3 regions of the Undibacterium sp. Ji83W genome follow, and region 1 is predicted to be linked to each of the others. Evidence: predicted binding sites of a transcription regulator. Region 1 holds the regulator's gene; each other region holds the start of a gene.
What was found. Region 1 encodes LexA, which represses DNA repair genes until DNA is damaged. Its sites were predicted from a motif close to ACTGTATNNNNATACAGT; they were not measured.
Positions count from the first base shown of each region.

Region 2: dinB (DNA polymerase IV) is a predicted target of LexA. The motif match lies at 1,409-1,426, and genes of this name have one in related genera.
Region 3: ACO0LD_RS22725 (DUF5131 family protein) is a predicted target of LexA. The motif match lies at 2,321-2,338, and genes of this name have one in related genera.

Region 1 is NZ_JBMPOZ010000009.1:39,875-44,307, forward strand. Features, by position in the region: gene lon (endopeptidase La) at 1-2,277, shown strand, start outside; gene lexA (transcriptional repressor LexA) at 2,444-3,100, opposite strand; gene rpsF (30S ribosomal protein S6) at 3,366-3,734, shown strand; gene priB (primosomal replication protein N) at 3,762-4,061, shown strand; gene rpsR (30S ribosomal protein S18) at 4,071-4,355, shown strand; gene rplI (50S ribosomal protein L9) at 4,382-4,433, shown strand, end outside.
Region 2 is NZ_JBMPOZ010000004.1:316,493-320,925, reverse strand. Features, by position in the region: gene ACO0LD_RS10435 (PAS domain-containing protein) at 1-752, opposite strand, end outside; gene ACO0LD_RS10430 (thioredoxin family protein) at 777-1,247, opposite strand; gene dinB (DNA polymerase IV) at 1,692-2,849, shown strand; gene ACO0LD_RS10420 (HD domain-containing protein) at 2,913-3,446, opposite strand; gene ACO0LD_RS10415 (M16 family metallopeptidase) at 3,530-4,433, opposite strand, start outside.
Region 3 is NZ_JBMPOZ010000016.1:112,935-117,367, forward strand. Features, by position in the region: gene ACO0LD_RS22715 (three-Cys-motif partner protein TcmP) at 1-116, opposite strand, end outside; gene ACO0LD_RS22720 (three-Cys-motif partner protein TcmP) at 113-1,399, opposite strand; gene ACO0LD_RS22725 (DUF5131 family protein) at 1,427-2,290, opposite strand; gene ACO0LD_RS22730 (hypothetical protein) at 2,599-3,585, shown strand; gene ACO0LD_RS22735 (substrate-binding periplasmic protein) at 3,789-4,433, opposite strand, start outside.

The DNA of each region.
Region 1 (4,433 bases):
AAGAGCATCATGCTTGCCGCCCAGAAAGCCGCTGCCAAGGATGAACCTTCGGCAGATGACATTTACGAAATTGGCTGTATTGCCAATATCCTGCAAATGCTGAAATTACCCGACGGTACCGTTAAGGTGCTGGTCGAAGGTGCGCAACGTGCGCGGATCAGCAAGATCCATGATTCTGAATCGCATTTCTTTGCTGATTTGACACCTATCGCCGTTGACGAAGGTGATGAGTCGGAAGTGGAGGCCATGCGCCGCACTATCGTTCAGCAATTTGATCAATACGTCAAACTGAACAAAAAGATCCCGCCAGAAATTCTGGCATCCCTGTCCGGTATTGATGATGCTGGTCGCCTGGCTGATACCATCGCTGCGCACCTGCCTCTGAAGCTGGAACAAAAACAAGTCATCCTGGAAATTTTCAGCGTGGCCAAGCGTCTTGAGCACTTGCTGGGTCAGCTCGAAGGTGAACTCGACATCCTGCAAGTTGAGAAGCGTATCCGCGGTCGCGTCAAGCGCCAGATGGAGAAGTCCCAGCGCGAGTATTACCTGAACGAACAAGTCAAGGCGATACAGAAAGAGTTGGGCGAGGGTGAAGAAGGTGCCGATATTGACGAACTGGAGAAAAAAATCCTGGCCGCCAAGATGCCTAAAGAAGCCCGCGACAAAGCGCAGAACGAGTTGAAAAAACTCAAAATGATGTCGCCGATGTCGGCGGAAGCCACGGTCGTGCGCAATTACATCGATACCATCGTCAATTTGCCATGGAAGAAAAAATCCAAGGTCAATAATGATTTGACGAATGCTGAAAAAGTATTGGAAGACGAACACTTTGGCCTGGATAAGGTCAAGGAACGCATTCTGGAATATCTTGCAGTACAACAGCGCGTCGACAAGCTGAAAGCGCCTATTTTGTGTCTGGTAGGTCCTCCAGGCGTGGGTAAAACCTCGCTGGGGCAATCCATCGCGCGTGCAACAAACCGCAAGTTTGTGCGCATGGCCTTGGGTGGTGTGCGTGATGAGGCTGAAATTCGTGGTCACCGTCGTACTTACATAGGCTCCATGCCAGGCAAGATCTTGCAAAGCCTGTCCAAGGTCGGTGTACGTAATCCATTGTTCCTGCTGGATGAAGTGGACAAAATGGGTGCTGACTTCCGTGGCGACCCTTCGTCTGCCCTGCTGGAGGTGTTGGACCCTGAGCAAAATCACACTTTCTCGGATCACTATATCGAAGTCGATTTCGATTTGTCCGATGTGATGTTTGTAGCGACGTCCAATTCCTACAATATCCCGCCAGCACTTCTGGACAGGATGGAAGTCATTCGTCTGTCGGGTTATACCGAAGATGAAAAGACCAGCATTGCACAACGCTATTTGTTGCCCAAGCAAATCAAGAACAATGGTTTGAAAGACGGCGAAATCACTGTGGCAGAAAGTGCCTTGCGCGACATCATTCGCTATTACACACGTGAAGCTGGTGTGCGTTCGCTGGAAAGGGAAATCTCCAAGATTTGCCGCAAGGTCGTGAAAATGCTCTTGCTGAAAAAGACCGAGAAAAAAGCGACGGTCAATTCCAAGAATCTGGATAAGTACCTGGGTGTGCGTCGCTACGACTTTGGCGTAGCTGTCAAAGACAATCAGATTGGTCAGGTAGTTGGTTTGGCCTGGACTGAAGTGGGTGGCGATTTGCTGACCATAGAAGCCGTAGCCATGCCAGGTAAAGGTGGTGTTATTCGCACAGGTACATTGGGTGATGTGATGAAAGAATCCATCGAAGCAGCCCGCACAGTGGTACGTAGCCGCGCCAAGCGTCTGGGTATCAAAGCGGATGTATTCGAGAAGAGTGACATCCATATTCACGTACCAGAAGGCGCAACACCAAAAGATGGTCCATCTGCCGGTATCGCCATGACCACGGCTCTGGTATCAGTGTTCACCGGCATCCCGGTTCGTGCTGATGTTGCCATGACAGGCGAAATTACACTTCGTGGTGAAGTATTGCCTATCGGTGGCTTGAAAGAGAAATTGCTGGCTGCTCACCGCGGCGGCATCAAGACTGTGCTGATACCTGAGGAAAATGCCAAGGATCTGACAGAGATTCCTGATAATGTCAAAAACAAGCTGGAAATCATCCCGGTAAGGTGGATAGACAAAGTCCTGGAAATCGCGCTGGAAACTCAGCCTGTTCCTCTGGTGGATGAGCCTGTTCCAGTGGTAGCTGCGACACCTGCCACAGCACCAACTGAGACACCTGCAGATACTACGGTGGTCAAGCACTAAGTTGTTGCTCTGAAATGAAAAAACGTCCGGATATCCGGACGTTTTTTTATGCCTGTCACTTATAAAAACTTGCTAATAATCAGTGGTTAATTACAGTTGCTAATAAGTTTGAGATGCTGCCCGGGCATGACGCAAATGAGAGGGCTGAATCACGCCCGGGCGGATCTCAAACCCAGTTGCGCATAAGGCCGACAGCCAGGCCTTCCAGCGCGAAATCTTCTTCAGTATCACCGATTTTGATGACAGGGTAATCCGGGTTTTCTGGCATCAGTTCTATCAGGTTGCCAGTTTTCTTATAGCGCTTCACTGTCACATCATCACCCAGACGTGCGACCACGATTTGGCCATTACGGGCGCTGTCTGCTTTTTTGACTGCCAGCAAGTCGCCATCAAATATGCCGGCATCGCGCATGGACATGCCGCGTACCTTCAGCAAAAAGTCTGGCTTGGCCGAGAAAAGCGCGGGGTCCACATGATATGTGGATTCAATATGTTCACTGGCCAGTATCGGCGAGCCAGCGGCGACGCGCCCTACCAGCGGCAGGCTCAGCTGCATCAGGGCTGGGTGGGGCAGGGCCAGTTGCTTGCCCGTAATATGGCTGGACAACTCAGACTCCAGCAGACGTATGCCACGTGAAGTGCCTGCGGCAATTTCAATGACACCTTTGCGTGCCAGGGCTTGCAAATGCTCTTCTGCAGCATTGGTTGAGCGAAATCCCAATTCTGTCGCAATTTCGGCACGGGTAGGGGGAAAGCCCGTGTTTTGAATGGCGTCTTTAATCAGGTTCAGGATTTGTTCCTGGCGGGCGGTGAGTTTAAGCATGGCGTTTTCTAGTGTTAAGGTGCTGTATATACAAGCAGTCTGTATTTTTATACAGTAAAGCTGAATATGCAAGTCAAAATGCCTTCAATTGCACATAAATGTGAAAAAAATACCTCACTTGCCTTGAAGAATTGGCGGATTAAGTGCCTAAGTCACTGATCTAATTGATCAATATGAAAAACTGGGTTATTATTGTCGGCTTTCCTCTTCCCGCACTCGTCTTGACGCCGAGGCGGGCTATTTTTATTGTCCACAAGGAGAATATATGCGTCATTATGAAATCGTATTTATCGTACATCCAGATCAGAGCGAGCAAGTTCCTGCAATGATCGAGCGCTACAAGGCAAGTGTTGTAGCCCGTGGTGGTCAAATCCATCGCGTTGAAGACTGGGGCCGTCGTCAATTGGCTTACATGATTCAAAAACTGGCAAAAGCACACTATGTTTGCTTGAACATCGAATGCGATGCTGAGACTCTGCTTGAGTTGGAAACAGCATTTAAATTCAATGATGCTGTTTTGCGTCACCTGACAGTCAAATTGAAAAAAGCAGAAACAACACCTTCTCCTATGATGAAAGCTGTTCAGAAAGAAGATGCTGCAAAAGCGCAACGTGTTGAAGCGCCTGCTGCTTAATAATTGACAAAGGTCGCGTAAAAAATAGTGAATCAGCTGAAGCTCGTAGCCCGGATTGTGGAAAAAAGCGCATTGCGCTACACCCCGGCCGGTATCCCGATAGCTTCTGCTACCTTGATGCATAGTTCAGAAACTCGTGAGGCGAACACAGTTCGGCAGGTCGAGTTTGAAATTTCTGCGATGGCTGCTGGTGAAATATCCCAGCGTTTTACAGAAATTGCCCTGGACCAGTTCATGGAATTCACTGGTTTTTTAGCGCGCAAAAATCGCAATAGCAAAAGTCTCGTTTTTCATATCACTGAATTCGAGACACATTTACTAGATTAGGAGCCAAAAATGGCATTCGGTAAAAAATTCGACAAAAGCAAATTGAAGCAAAAGCGTCAACAACAAAACCCTTTGTTCAAGCGCAAAAAATTCTGCCGCTTCACAGCAGCACATGTAGAAAAAGTTGACTACAAAGACATCGACACACTGAAAGATTTCGTGCAAGAAAACGGCAAAATCATGCCAGCACGTTTGACCGGTACAAAAGCGCTGTATCAACGCCAAGTTGACACTGCAATCAAACGTGCACGTTACCTCGCGTTGCTGCCATACACTGATTTGCACACAGCGTAATTGACGACAAGGTAAAGGAGAAAAATATGCAAGTTATTCTGTTGGATAAAGTCGTTAATCTCGGCAATCTGGGTGATG
Region 2 (4,433 bases), on a different contig from region 1:
CAGCGCCAATCGCCATTCTTGTTTTTTTGCCGGAATTCGGCGTGGTAGTCTGCATTACCCTGGGCCGCAGCATGGGCTTTATAGGCGCGTTTCAGATTCGCCAGATCATCGGGATGGACACCCGTGCCCCAAAAATAATCCCAGAATTGCTGGGGGTGACTAAAGTCGCCGGGTTCGTAACCCAGCATCTGCAAATATTCAGGACTGAAGCTACCTTCACCTGTCTGCAGATTGATGTCATACAGGCCCTGGTTCGAGGCTTTCATGACCAGGCTGCGCTGACGTTCAGCCGCCAGCAATCTTTGCTCGGTCAGCTTGCGTTCGGTATTGTCACTCAGAAAGCCATGCCAGAGTACGCTACCGTCCGGCAGTTGTTCAGGGGTGGCGTCACCCACCACCCAACGGTCTGGCTGCCCTTTGGAAATGATGCGATATTCCTGGTGCCAGGGGCTGAGCTCAGCAAAGGATTTGCGCACCGCCGCGATCATTTTGGGTAAATCATCGGGATGTATTTTGGCAAACATGAAGCTGGCATCTTCACGTAATTGTTCTGCCTTGACACCAAAAAAAGCTTCTACTGCTTCACTGGCGTAAGGCAGGCAAAAACGGGCATCCGGGTAGCGCCGGAATTGATAAAACATGCCGGGCAGGCAGCGTGAGAAATTGGATAACAGGGCATGACTGCGCTGCAATACTTCCAGCTCCGTTTCACACGGCGTTTGATTGGCTGGCATTGCAGGTAATTCAGACATGCCCGGTGATCTTTTTCATGCTGGTCAATGGTACAGCGCGGTGATTTCGTCAAAAAAATCGTAGACGCCCTGTTCACTCATCTTGCGTGCATTCGACAATTCACCACCTTTGGAAGCGAACAGCACACTATTGTCTGGCCTGAGCAAGACGGCGGCAGGGATACCCTTCTTGGTAGGATTGCCATAGAAATCCACCAATTCCTTGTTTTTATCAAACTGACCTACATTCACTTTCACCGTGATGAACTTGCTGGCCAGCAGGGCTTCGTTCTTGCCATGCATGGATTTGTCGAGTTCCAGGCAATCCTTGCACCAGTTGGCACCAAAGACGACCAGGACTTTTTTATCTGTCTTTTTGGCTTCCGCCAGAGCCTTGTTGATCGCTGCCTGGGCATCAGCAGTTTCATCATAAGCCTGGGGTGGGGCGGCGCTGGCCGGGTTGATAGCGAATACCAGACTGCATGCAAAAATAAGGGAAAGCAGTTTTTTCATCATTGATCCGTCAGAAAATTCAGGAGGGAATGTAGCAAATAAGTAGAAAATAAGTAGCAAACCGGCAGCAAATAAGTGAGAAGTAAGCAGCAAATACAGGATGAGCCTATCTTAGCTTAAACAGCATGTTGCTGTAATTCCTTGTTTTACGTAAATCTAATTTTGCTGTATGTATATTCAGTTATTTGCCTGATTCAGGATAAAATAGCTTATTCCAGCTTTTAATCTTATTTGTTTGAGTGGGACAGTGTTTGAAAAAAATAATTCATTGCGATGGTGATTGCTTCTGCGCAGTGACTGAGATGCGCGATGATACTGCGCTGCTTGGCAAGGCTGTAGTTGACAAACCCGGCCAGCACGGCGGTGTTGCGACCTGGCGACCTGCGATGATGGGGGCAGGCCATACTATGTGTTCAATAATGTATTTCGACGTGATTTTTGATTGCCATGAATAATAAACAACGTCGGATCGCACATCTGGACATGGATGCTTTTTATGCCTCTGTTGAGCTGTTGAGGTATCCTGAACTGCAGGGGCAAGCCGTACTCATAGGCGGGGGCTCTGCTCATCGCCCCATCCCAAAAGGCGATGGCACGCACGAATTTTCACGCATAAAAGACTATGTCGGGCGTGGGGTCGCGACCACTTCGACCTATGCAGCACGGGCACTTGGCATATTCTCCGCCATGGGCATCATGAAGGCAGCGAAGCTGGCTCCCGATGTTTTCTTGCTTCCTACCGATTTTGACTCTTATCGCCATTATTCGCGGCTTTTTAAAGAAGCAGTGGGCAAGATTGCTCCCCAAATTGAAAATCGCGGTATAGATGAAATCTATATCGACCTGAGCGACCATCCGCAAGAAACACGCGTCCTGGCAAGCAGTTTGAAGCAGGCCGTCACAGAGGCAACTGGCCTTACCTGTTCCATTTGTGTTGCCCCCAATAAGCTGCTGGCAAAAATCGGGTCTGATCTGGATAAACCTGACGGTCTGACCATCCTGGGTATGGAAGACGTGCCAACACGGATATGGCCGCTGCCTGTGAAAAAAGTGAATGGGATAGGCCCAAAATCAACTGAGCGCCTGGCAAGCCTGGGTATCAACACGGTTGGCGAGCTGGCAAATGCAGACCTGGGCTTGCTGCAAAATACCTTCGGGAGTAATTATGCTGGTTGGCTGTATAACGCGGCGCGTGGCATTGATGACAGGGAGATTTCCACTGAATCAGAGCCCAAGGTCATCAGCAGAGAGACCACATTTGACCGCGACTTGCATGCCGTACATGACAGGGCGGTACTGAGCGAGATATTCACTGACCTCTGCACCCGCCTGGCGAGGGATTTAACAAAAAAAGGTTACCGCTGCAAAACCGTCGGTATCAAGATCCGTTACACGGATTTTCGTATCTCTACACGCGACATTACCATTCCTGTCGCAACGGCTGATCCTGCCGTCATACGCAGGACGGCCGGGGAATGTCTGCGCAGAGTGGCATTGGAAAATCGCTTTCGCTTGCTGGGCGTCAGGGCCAGTGCCCTCGTCAGAGAGGCAGATGTCAGCAACGAGCGCCAGGTCAGCCAGGGCATGCTGTTTGATGATCCCTGATATTTGGGAAGAGTAATTCTGAGAAGAATAAATTAGGAAAGGGTAATTCAGGGCTGGGCAATTTTAAGAGTTAGTTTTATACCTGCTGCGTTCCAGTCTTTCGCTGCCCCCGGCAGCAATTGTTTCAAATAGATCATCCAGTGAAGTAAAGATTTCCCAATGGTCAATATGCTTTTGCTGTGCGATCGCGTGGATGAGTTTCAATTCCAGCTCAGCTTCACGTTTGCCCTTCCATAACTTGTCAGCAGTGGCAACAGCTAATTCTTCCAGGCTCAGGCCTTCCCCCTGCCATTGCGCATGACTTACACAGCATCGGGCGACGATACTCTGCACACCTTGACCCAACAACATTTTTTCACCGGCAGGCTCATGCAAAGAACCCGGGCCATCCAGTTCATTGGGATGCAGGATTTTTCCGGCGTCATGGATGGCGGCACCAAGACGTATCAGATTTGCATCGAATGCCAAATCCATGTTTTCAAACCCGGTGATCAGCATATCTGCTGCTTCGCCCACCAGTTTGACATGGGTGAGCAAGCGCTCTGATGCGCCGAGTTGTGACAGCAACTGGTAAGCTTCAGTGGTTGTGTTGAGCATGAGAAACAATAATGAGCAATCAAGAAAACCAATAAAAAAGGCTTGCACAGTGCTGTGTGCAAGCCCACCCCTTGTCAGACTATTTACTTGAAATCGCCAGCGAACACGCGCAAGGTCTTTTCAAAGCCCAGATGTTTGGCCATGGCTTCTTTTACTTGTGCCACAGTCAGTGCCTGGATTTTTTTCTCTACTTCAGCACGGTATTGCATATTGCGGCCCAGGTAGAGGTTGTTTGCCAGCGTTGATGCCAGCATGGCGTCCTGGCTGCGTTCCAGCTGGTATTGCTGTATCAGGCTCTTCTTGCCATCTTCCAGTTCAGCGGGTGAGAAACCCTCAGTCAGTGCACGGGCGATTTCTTCGCGTATGCCGGTTTCCAGCTTGGCACGGTTTTGCGGTGCATAGATCGCGCCTATGGAAAAGCTGGCGACTTCATCCAGGGCAGAGGCATTGAAACCCGAGCCACCACCATAGCTGACGCCATCTTTTTGACGGATGCGGTTCAGTATGCGTGAGTTGGCGCTGCCACCCAGCAGGTAGTTGCCCATCACCAGTGCAGGATAGTCAGGATGCTTGATACCCAGCGGCAGTTGCATGGCGGCATAGAAGAAGGCATTGGCCTTGTCCGGCGTGATGATTTGCTTATTATCTGCCTTGGTGGCCTGGTAAGGCTTGGCAACACGGTTGAATTTTTGCTGGGCATTCCAGTCGCCAAAGGCAGCTTGTAATTCAGCTTTCAGCTTGTTTGCATCAAATTCACCAACGACGGCAATTTGCGCCTGGTTTGCCTGATTGGCACCATAGAACTCTTTCCAGAAAGCCTTGACGTCGGCCAGTTTGGCGGCCTTCAAATAGGCGATCTGCTCATCAATCCCGCGATAGTAGCGTGGATCATCTGCTGACCAGGTATTCATGGCTTTTTTGCCCGCATCTATGGCAACGGATTGTGGTTCCTTGCGTGACTCTTCCAACTGCGCCAATTGCGAGTTC
Region 3 (4,433 bases), on a different contig from region 1:
GCCAAGTAAGTATGCTTTTGCATTGGCACCCAATCGCCAACTCCGTCGCCTTGTCTGCCGTGTTCAATCGGCAAATCTGCATAGGGATCTGAATCATGCGCGAGTACAAAGCTCATCGAAGCGTACTCAATGTTGTGGAATGAAAAAGGTTCTTTTGTAGGCATCGCTGAATTAGGTCGCTATCGCATATATATCGCGCATACCGTTTAGACTTACCATCTTCAGATTTAATAGCTATTTCTTTCTCACCAATGAGCATTTCTAACGCAGTGTTATACATCCCCGCAGTCGCAGGCGACGTATTGCAAGTCGAAGAAAACAACTCTCCCACAGTCACTGGCGAAGTTCTTGATGCGATATTTACGGCCAATTGTTGGATTAGTGCCGAATTTGATTGATGCAAAGCGACGTCATCAAACTGAAAACCTCCAGTAAACTCTTGACGAAAGCCCATTGTGTGCGGTGCAAGCATATCAAGTCCCGCACCACCGTAATGCACAAAGTGATTTTGAAACTGCCAATGGACTTGCTTCATAACGTCCTGAGCGCGGTGATGCTGAGATAAGTGAACAAGCCAATATTCGCCATGACCACTCCCTTGCCCACGAATAAAAAAAGGTGTAAAGAATTGTGCTCCACATTTACTCACTAAGGCTTGATATAGTGCACCTTGAATAAAGCGACGCCAATCTGCATCGTTGCCTTTGATGTCTTCAATTGTTTGGCCGCCAAGTGCTTCATGGACATCAATTGCAAGCGCCTTTCCAACATGCTCCGCGAATTCATCGTTAGTGTATGTTGCAAATGAGGAGACATGAAAAGTAAGTACCACCTCGCTGTGTGGCAAACTTGTAAAAATCTGACGAATTAACGGCGCCGGAACATCGGTGTATCCGTATTGATCAAGAAAGAAAAGGGCTCGTCCGGCCCGAGGCGTGTGTCGCGCAACCTGGGCAATAGTCGCAGAAGCTGCAGATGCAAATTCCTCACATAAAAGATGTATAGAATTGCCAATCTTGGCACCATAGCCATGCAATTTAAGCACCTGCATTAAATACGCGATCGCATGCTTATTTTTATCAATAAAGACATACTGGATATCTAAATCCAATTTCTTCGTTCTATCTCGATTAATTAAGGTCGTAGCCTCTTCGACAGCTTTAAGCATTCGTAGGGGCGAGCCGAGTACTTGTTGAGAGGTACCGCGAATTGTGTATAGGCCACCACCACAAAATCCATCAACCAAAGTCAAACGAAATCGCTCCATTCCTCTTGCCTTGAGCGTACGCTGTTCAAAATATCGAACCAAGTAACCAACTAACACATCATGTTTGGTCAGGCTGTGAAGATCCAGTTCAGCAGGACCATCCCTCCAGTCGTAATGCTTGCCTTTCGCCAAGGATAAATCCTTTCAGTCGATGACGGTTCACTTACTCTTTTGAAGTTTCGGAAACTGATCCCAATGCCGACCACCAAGCACTCTCCCAGCCTTACCTTTCCCCACTGCAGCAAGCTGAATCTCGGAATCACCATGGCGAACAATATGTATTAATGTCTTTTTTGTCAATACATCGGTAGTGAGCTCTATTGGAGCCCAGTGCCCCCACTGCTTAAAGTGAAATGCCACTTTAGCGGCACTACACTGTTTACGCAATTCATCGGGCCATTGAGGCTCCATTGGTCGAGAACCGTGACCAGACTCGCCCCCAGCAATAACCCAGTCAACTCGGATGCCAGCTTGGTTACGTTTCAGATATTTTTGTAAATCAACTGGTCCAAGTAATGGTTCACAGGATAAAAATCTGACAGCAGGGGTAGTAAACTCTAATAAGTGCCGAATTCGCTTGTCGGCTTCGGCTTGATTTTCAACAGTAGTTCCGAGCCATACGTTTGAGGGAAACGTATATCCTTTCGGAAGTTGCTTCTTTACTAGGTGAATACGCTTAGTTAACAGAAGCCAATCTAACTGTGGCGTCTGAGCAATAAGCTCTAGAAGTCTAAGTCGATGCGATATAAGATCTGGCCTATTTTCAAATACGTCAGCCATTGATGCACAGAAAACCCTCTTTCTAATACCTTGTGCAACAGCATCTGCATTCCATTTGTGCGGTTCTTTCCAATGAGCATCACCAAAGAATCGTCGTTCTGTTTTAGCCCCCCACACATCTTCGCCCAAACGCTTTGCCCAAGTTTCCGCATAGCAATGATCACAGGCAGCAGAGACCCTTACGCAACCCCACCAAGGGTTAAACGTATGATGCGTCCATTCGATTGCAGTGTCTTTACCCATATTTCAAAATGTCAATTTATAATTAATTATACTGCTTTTATATTCAGTTAGTTAGCTTCGAAATCAGTTACTCACTTTTAACACTTTGAAACTAAAGGAGCAAATTTTAATCATTTTTTGAATTGCATTGACGTGAGCTACGTTTAGCATGCAATCTTAATGCTTTGACCATTAGACAGAGTAATAGCGGCAGCATTGCAAGGCATTATTCGAAGTTGAAAATCTGCAGACTGTCTATATCAGGAATATGTTGAATCGGTTAACATGATCGAGCGTCAAATTTCTTATTTTCATCACCGCCGTAAATTATGACCGCCAACCGCATTAACTACATCAACACCGCCCTAATTATTTTTTCCTGCGTTATTGCGTTCGTCATTCCATTCGAATTATTTTTATTCTCTTACGGTGTACTAGGGCCATTGCATTACCTGACCGAAATAGGCTGGCTGCATAAGAAAAATTATTTCACCAAGGGTAGATACGACTTTATTTTCTTGATTGGCTTGTGCTTTGCTTTGCTGTTCTTCCCGGCCTTTTTACATCTATCCAAAGACAGCACTTTTGCCGCAGACGTGGTTGCGCTTGCTGTTTTTTTGTCGCTTATTTTTGTGCTGGTAGAAGACAAGCTTTATAGAATTGCGCTTGTGGTGCTGGCCTTGCTGGCCATAGTTGTAGTCAATAAATCTCCAGCTTATTTAATCTGGATTGGTCTTTTTCTTCCCACCATTATTCACGTCTTTATTTTTACCATGGCGTTTATGCTGTTTGGTGCATTGAAAGAAAAGTCGTTCTCGGGATATTTATCTGTCGCGGTTTTGATCTTATGCGCCGCGAGTTTTTTTCTTGTCCAGCCAACGGGCTTGCAGTATGCGGTGAGTGATTATGTTCACAAAAGTTATTTTCAATTTGAATTATTGAATTTTAGTTTGATCAATATTTTTCACCTCGATACGCTAGAAAAGACCAGCGAGATTTTTACCAGCAATGCAGGTTTTGTAATCATGCGGTTTATTGCCTTTGCTTACACCTATCATTACTTGAACTGGTTTTCAAAAACATCGGTCATACAATGGCATAAGGTTCCAAGGCAAACTTTGTTTTGGACAATTGCGATCTGGCTGCTGTCGATGGGCTTGTATGCTTATGATTACAATCTGGGATTGCAGGTTCTATTCTTCCTGAGCCTTTTACATGTGCTTTTGGAATTACCGCTCAATGTTGTGTCGTTTGCGGGTATAGGGAAGGCGCTGGCTGGCAGCAGGCTCACTATTGCTGGAGTCGTTGAGAGGTAAGTGATCAAGCGTTTGCCGGGAGCGTGCCTGCCTTCTGTTTCCAAAGACTATGTCCCAGCCAGTGCACTGAACAATTGCACCGCCTGATATTGAGGCCGCAAGTGCTACCTATGCGTGCTATGGACAATTAGGGTCACAAATGCGAACAGCAACTCTTGGCGTACCTGACGGAAGAGTTGCGGTCATACTTCTGAGCAGGTGTACTAACTAATTTGTATATTCTTCCGACCCAATGGGTAACGGCCTTTGTTATCTTTAATGAAGATATTCAACTGTTCCAGCAATCCTGAACTGGCATTGCGGGTGACGAAATTGAAGCTCTCTTTGTCCGTACCGGCGATATCGTGGATATCTGCCAGTGCCAAGCTGCCTGCTCCGTATTTTTCGGCAAGGTAGCTGTTGCTGACATCGCCTTCGGCAAAGGCGTCTATCTTTCCACCCCTGAGGAGTTCGACAATGACAGCCTGAGCATCAGACTCGGAAGTGACATACTGATCGACAAACTCGATCGTATCGCGACAAAGAGGGTAACGCGCATGTGCATCGAGATCGGCGGTTGATTTTTTGGTGACAACTATTTTTTTGCCTGCCACGGTTTCATATTTGTCAAACGTCTCTTTGTCCGTGGCACGCACCAGCAATGACCTTTGAACATGAAAGTAGGAATCACTCCATGACGCATATTCCCCTATAGGCCGATCATTACGTCGTTGAATGCCCGCAGCGGCGATATCGCAATGATCCTTGCCGGGCAGAGTCCAAATGCCGTCGAAGTCATGCTCTTTCAATACTAATTCCAGCTTCAGGTTGCCGGCAAAATTTTCCAGGGAGAAGACGTCCAGACCTGT